Regions from separate parts of the Mesobacillus sp. ABV4_180 genome, predicted to be linked through region 1. Evidence: predicted binding sites of a transcription regulator. Region 1 holds the regulator's gene; each other region holds the start of a gene.

The links. The regulator Rex, encoded in region 1, represses fermentation and respiration genes when NADH is low (regulators of the CRP and FNR family bind a similar motif). The targets are predictions, from matches to a motif close to TTGTGAAATATTTCACAA.
Region 2: the regulator Rex is predicted to act here: its motif matches at 1,050-1,067, upstream of ACXAEA_RS05550 (cytochrome ubiquinol oxidase subunit I).
Region 3: the regulator Rex is predicted to act here: its motif matches at 1,199-1,216, upstream of qoxA (cytochrome aa3 quinol oxidase subunit II).

Annotation. Positions count from the first base shown of each region.
Region 1 is NZ_JBSWTJ010000001.1:49,822-52,092, reverse strand. Features, by position in the region: gene ACXAEA_RS00225 (ABC-F family ATP-binding cassette domain-containing protein) at 1-365, opposite strand, end outside; gene moaC (cyclic pyranopterin monophosphate synthase MoaC) at 520-1,014, shown strand; gene ACXAEA_RS00215 (redox-sensing transcriptional repressor Rex) at 1,042-1,698, shown strand; partial or broken gene ACXAEA_RS00210 (YdiK family protein) at 1,725-1,924, opposite strand; gene ACXAEA_RS00205 (lysostaphin resistance A-like protein) at 1,928-2,271, opposite strand, start outside.
Region 2 is NZ_JBSWTJ010000001.1:1,122,004-1,124,274, reverse strand. Features, by position in the region: gene ACXAEA_RS05550 (cytochrome ubiquinol oxidase subunit I) at 1-919, opposite strand, end outside; gene ACXAEA_RS05545 (phosphatase PAP2 family protein) at 1,257-1,937, opposite strand.
Region 3 is NZ_JBSWTJ010000001.1:2,439,072-2,441,342, reverse strand. Features, by position in the region: gene qoxB (cytochrome aa3 quinol oxidase subunit I) at 1-133, opposite strand, end outside; gene qoxA (cytochrome aa3 quinol oxidase subunit II) at 123-1,148, opposite strand; gene ACXAEA_RS12440 (hypothetical protein) at 1,438-1,602, opposite strand; gene ACXAEA_RS12435 (hypothetical protein) at 1,929-2,156, shown strand; gene adhE (bifunctional acetaldehyde-CoA/alcohol dehydrogenase) at 2,260-2,271, shown strand, end outside.

The DNA of each region.
Region 1 (2,271 bases):
CGCTCGTATTCGGTATTGTTCGACAGGATGTCAGGATCCGACATTTTTTCTTCCAAGTTGCGCAGATTCTTTTCCATCCTGTGCAGGTGCTCAAAAACGGACAGCATTTCATCCCAAATGCTTTTCTCTGACTCCAGTCCGGTATTCTGGGCTAAATAGCCAATAGACGTACCTTTAGGGCGGATGATTTCTCCTCCGTCATGTGATTCGTAGCCGGCGATGATTTTCAGCAGGGTGGATTTGCCTGCGCCGTTACGGCCGACTAGTGCAACTCTGTCACGGGTCTGTATTTCAAACTTTATATTCGATAAAATAAGATCAGCAGCAAAATATTTTGATAGCTGATTAACCTGTAATAATATCATTATTTTTTCACCTCTATTGCCTTAGAAATAGTGTAACCCATTACTATAGGCACGGCAATATATGCGATTGATCATTGTATTTGTGAACATAGAAACAAAGTTCACACACAAGTTTGTGAAAATAGTGTATCATTTGGATGAGAGGAGCTTGAACATGGCAGAATTTACGCATTTTAATGATGAAGGCAGAGCGAAAATGGTCGATGTCAGCGACAAACCTGAGACGGTCCGCACGGCATTAGCCCATTCAAGCATAACCGTGAATGAGGATATATATGTAAGGATAACTGAAAATAAAATGAAAAAAGGGGATGTACTGGCAGTTGCACAGGTAGCTGGCATTATGGCGGCGAAAAAGACGTCTGAAATCATCCCGATGTGCCACCCGCTTCCATTAACAGGCATTGACCTTTCGTTCGATTGGGAGCAAAATGGAAGTGACTATATTTTAAACATCTCAGCATCTGTAAAAACGAAAGGGAATACAGGTGTAGAAATGGAAGCGTTAACAGCAGCTTCAGCATGTGCGCTGACTGTTTATGATATGTGTAAGGCCGTCGACAAAGGCATGGTGATCGGCAAGACGTATTTAGTCGAAAAAACCGGCGGGAAAAACGGCGATTTTAAGAGAGAAGAGAAGCTGAAGTAGAAATTCGGACAGGGTGGAGGATGGAGAATGACGAACGATGCTATGAAGATTCCGCAGGCAACCGCAAAACGTTTGCCGCTGTATTACCGATTCTTATTGAACTTGCATTCTTCAGGAAAGCAAAGGGTATCATCTGCAGAGTTAAGTGAAGCGGTAAAAGTAGATTCAGCGACAATCAGAAGGGATTTTTCCTACTTTGGGGCATTGGGTAAAAAGGGATACGGCTACAATGTGAATTACCTGCTGACCTTTTTCAGGAAGACATTGGATCAGGATGAACTTACGAAAGTAGCCTTGATCGGTGTCGGTAATCTGGGAACGGCGTTCTTGAATTATAATTTTTCGAAGAACAACAATACGAAAATCGAAATTGCTTTCGATGTCGATCCTGGTAAGGTAGGTACACAAATCGGCGACGTACGGGTCTTCCATATGGATGACCTGGATAAAGTAGTTGTCGAGGAAGGCATTCAGGTTGCGATCCTGACTGTTCCATCAGCTGTAGCGCAGCCGATTACGGACCGATTGGTGCAAGCGAATATTAAGGGGATCCTGAACTTCACGCCTGCCAGGCTGAATGTGCCATCTTCAATCAGAATTCACCATATAGACCTGGCTGTTGAACTGCAATCATTGATTTATTTCCTGAAACATTATCCGACAGACAGTGAAATCGCAGAATAAAAAAAAGCTCCTTCGTGATGAAGGGGCTATTTTTTCTGGATTTGCTTCAATTTGAAATGGAACAGGATCATCCGGATGCCCGAACCAAAGTCGAAAGGGCAAGCGCGACGAGGAGATAGGAGAAAAATCCCCAGCCTGACTCGTTCACATTCTGGATCGCGAAATAGGTGAATAAGGTGCCTAACAAGATGTAGACAATGCCTGAAAATAAAGGCGATTGCTTCATAACTTAAAATCCCCCAATAAAGCTTTGAATTTTCTCTGCTTCTTTTATCATTCTCTCAATGTCTTCCCGGAATACGGATTGAAGCAGGACAACCATTGTATTCATTGTAACGTGGGCGATGATCGGAACGATGATCCGCTTTGTTTTTACATAAAGAAATGCAAAGGTGAAGCCCATCGCTGAGTATAAGATCACGTGCTCCGGCTCAAAATGCGCCAGGGCGAAGATCACGGAGCTGATCAGCGCGGCAAAAAAGAAGTTCATTTTCTTATGAAGGCTGCCGAAGATGATTTTCCGGAAGACGATCTCTTCTAAAATCGGACCGATGATCGAACTGACCAGGATAA
Region 2 (2,271 bases), 1.1 Mb from region 1:
ATTCGTTAAGACCAATGACTTCAGATTTCGGATCGCCATGTGCCAAAATACTAAGAGCATAAGGTATTTTAATCGCATATTTCACTTCGCCGTCATCAAGCACTCCGTACAACATCAAAGGTGCTCCTTCATGTGTCTCGAAATGCCATTCAGCAGCAGCCAGCTTTTCAGGCTGATATTCTGCCAGGTATTTTCCAGAGAAATCCCCAATAACCGCAGCTGCGATCGAAAAGACCAAACCAATCTTCATTGTTAAAAATACCGCTTTTTTATGGTAAACATGGTCTGATCCTTTTAGGAGGCGATATGCCCCGATCGAAGCCAGAATAAAGGCAGAAGTCATATAAGCTGTCGCCAGAACATGGGCAACTTTCGTCGGCATAGCTGGGTTGAACATCGCCAGCACTGGATTGATATTCACCAGCTGCCCATTGACCAGGTCGAAGCCTTGCGGCGCATTCATGAAGGCATTGACGATCGTGATGAATACCGCTGAAAATGAGGCGCCGATCGCTACCGGGATCAATAAAAGCAAGTGCTTTTTCTGATTTTCAAACCGGTCCCAAGTATATAAATAAATGCCCAGAAAAATCGCTTCAAAGAAAAACGCAAAGGTCTCCATGAACAGAGGAAGAGCAATGACATTTCCTGCAAGCTCCATAAAATTTGGCCAGAGCAGAGAGAGCTGCAGCCCAATCGCTGTCCCCGTCACGACCCCGACTGCCACCGTGATCACAAAACCGCGCGTCCATCTCCTGGCCAGCAAAATATAATGTTCATCCTGCTTTTTGATCCCCAGCCACTGAGCAATCATGATCATGAGCGGGATTCCCACTCCTATCGTTGCGTAAATAATGTGGAAGGATAATGTCAGCTCCGTTAAGACACGGCTGAAAAAAACTGATTCTTCATTTCCCATTTTCATTCTCCTTTTCTATCCGGCAAATATTCGGCCGATAAAAGACAATCCCATAATGGCAGCTACGATAAAAGCCAGCCACATCAGCATTCTTTCCTGTTTTTTGTACATATGCTCCCCCTTTGAGAGTTTGTTCACCAAATCACAATATTTTATAAAAAATAGCAAGCTCATCACTTTTATAACAGATGATTGTGAGAAAAGTATGATATGTAATCCTTTCTTGTCTATTTCAGCTTTTTCCCATTCTCATGACAGTTAAACCCGAAACAGCAACTAAAGAATTACACATATAATAATTGCTGGTTTCGCATTTTACAAAAAAGCCAATTGCCAATCAGTATGATCGGCTCGGGATTCTATGTCTCTCCTTATATCTTTGAAAAAACCATATGACGGTCGCTACCCAAAAACCGCTGGCAAGAAATCCTCCGATAATGTCGCTCGGATAATGGACGCCCAAGAAAATTCTGCTCGTTCCAATCGCCAGAATCATAAAACTGCTGACGAGGATAACAGCCATTCTGCCAAGGCGGGTCGGAACATGACGCCAAAGCAAAAAAGCCAGAATGCTGTAAAAGGAGAAAGCGTTCATCGCATGTCCGCTCGGAAAACTATAGCCGCCTATCTCGATCAGGCGGTAGAAATCCGGTCGCGCCCGATGAAAGTATAATTTCAAAAGTCGATTGAGGATTGGCGTGCAGAAAACAACACTCAGGAAAATGAGTATTTCCAGCCTGTGCTTTAACCCAAAGAACAGAAAAATGAAAATCAGAATAGTTAGGATTGCTATAAAACGGATAGTCCCAATATAAGTAAAGAATTTCATGGCAGAAGTAAGCCAGTCCATTTCCAAGCCCTGAACAAAAGAGATCACGATGCGGTCGAACGCCGCCAAATGGTCAGCCTGTACCAGGAAAGACACGGCGATAAATCCGAACAATGAACCAAAAAAGGCGATTAAAAGATACAGATTAAACTTCAATGAATACAGTCCTCCCCATTTTTCATCTACCACTTACTATTCCCCTGTAAAAAAGGGATATATGTCCTTTCTTGAAAAACGGGACGATAGACCTGAGGCATATGCAGAAGTGAAGATGAGTAATTCCTGATTTGGCTCATTTTGTTTTTCAGTCTAAACCCGATGACATACAGTATTTCCTCGTTTCGCCCGGTTTGTGTCCGTCATGAACCCGATGACGGACAGTATTTCCTCCTTTCGCTCAGGTTTGTGTCCGTCATAAACCCGATGACGGACAGTATTTCCTCCTTTCGCTCGGATTGTGTCCGTCATAAACCCGATGACGGACAGTATTTCCTCGTTTCGCTCGGTTTGTGTCCGTCATAAA
Region 3 (2,271 bases), 2.4 Mb from region 1:
TCCAAAGGTAATTCCATTTTTTAAAATAGGTGATACCGGCCAATGCACCAACCAGTGTCAAGGCAATCCCAATTTGTGAAGCGAAAATCAATGGATCGCCAGTTACGAAAAATTCATCCCATTTAATGCCCACTGTGGTCACCCCCGTGTGAATCATCAGTTTCAGATTCTGAATGGTTCATATTTTCATGGTTTTCATGATTAGAACTTTCAGTGCTTCCGTCTTTATTCTTGTAATTATCCTTATCCTCAAAGATCTTTCCAGGCCAGCCATGTCCTCTGTCGTACATTTCTGGGTTTGTATAGTTCTTTGAATGTGGATCAGAATGATCTACCCATTTCAGGTGAGTGTTTGAGAATGTCTTACGGCCAAAATGAGATGGCTCAAGCATCTTTTCATATTCAGCCAATGTCATCTTTGGAGCGGTATCTTTTACTTCTTTCACCCATTCATTGAATTCTTTCTCTGTCTGTGAAAGAACTTCGAATTCCATTCCAGCATAACCCTGGCCATTGAAGTTAGTGTTACGTCCTACATAAGATCCAGGATTGTCTGCTACAAGGTAAAGCTGAGTTTCCGCTTTTGCCATCGAGTACTTCTGGCCGCCAAGGGCAGGAATCCAGAAGCTTTGCATTGTCCCAGCAGATGTCAGTCTGAAATCAATCGGTCTGTCTTCTGGAATATTTACGTAGTTCACAGTTTCAATGCCCTGTTCCGGATAGCTGAAAATCCATTTCCAGTCGGCAGAAGTAACATTGATGACCAAAGGTTCCTTATCTTCATAGCCTTTGGGCACTTCATCTATAGCATAAATCGTTTTGACCGTAGGAATGGTCAGTGCAATTATGATTAAAATAGGAATGACTGTCCAAACAATTTCCAATATAGTGCTGCCATGTTCTTCAGGCGGCTCATAGTCCATATTGTCCTTGCGTTCACGGTATTTCCAGACTATGAAAGCGAATAGTCCGAATACAACAACGGTAACCAAAAGCATCAGAGCGATTGAGAAGTTGATCAATTCAAGAATTTGTCTTGCGATTGGTCCCTGCGGATTGAAAACGACCATATTATTCTCACAGCCGCTAAGCAACAGCACAGCCATAATCGAGGTGAGGGAGACCAATAATAGTTTGGATTTCTTCATCACTGCAGCTCCTTTCAGATAAAAAACCTTGTTCATTATATCACATACTTTTGTTCATTAGTTCACAAACTTGTCGAAATTGACCCCGAAGTGAACGGTAAGTTGTGGCAAAAGGTGTGATAAATATCACAGTGGTTTATTTGTAATCATTCTAACATGGAAATTGTTACGCTTTTGGAGACAAATGTGAACAAATTATGAAAACAATTATTGTCATCTTAGTGAATATAAAAAAGAAACTATTGACGAAAAAGCAGGGCTCTCATTCAGAGGGCCCTGCTTCGCTAGTTTATGAAACTTTATGAATTTCTACATATGTTTCAAGGGCCGGGTGGAATTCTTTTTCAAAATGGCCATCTGGACAGGATTTTACAACGATCGCTTTGCTGGAAGGATGGTTTACTGCTTCCAGGGCTTTTTTGCAGTGGGGGCACTTTTCTTTAAATAGATTCATAAATTTTCCCTCCAATAATTCCAATGTGTTTAGTATGAATTATAAAGGGATACTGGATTATTTCAATGGTTATTTAGCCCATTTGTGCTAATATAAAGGAGAAAATAAAAGGGAGGACTTTTTTAAACTCTTTAATGAAATGTGCTTTCGTGGCTGTGTGTATGTTATATTGAAATAACGATTTTTTTGAAACCGCTTTCAAAAATAATTCAATACTTATACTTGTTGATGGTTTACAACAGTTCATACATTGTTCAATATTTCACAAACTATTATTCATTTAATATGATAATCTTTAATTAGAAAGAGAAAAAGGAGTGATGAAAATGATGTATTGTGAATTTAAACCATTCTCAACAGATACCGAGACATATACCCAGGAAGTGCTCGAGGAGGTCATGGGGGATGAATTTGAAGCAATGATGTTTAAAGATGATGAAGAAATTCCTGCTTATATCTGGACTGTAAACTTCGTGATCATTGTTAAAAGAAGAACCAAGTTTTTGACAGATATCAGTTTCGAAAAAATACCAAGGAATCCTGTATGTGAGTAATTTTTTTAGTTAATCATGTGAAATCTTTCACAAAATAAATCACTTCAGCTTATGAACTACATATTCCAGTAAATTTTCTCAAAATAAAAGGAGGTCCTGAAAAATGGGGACAGTT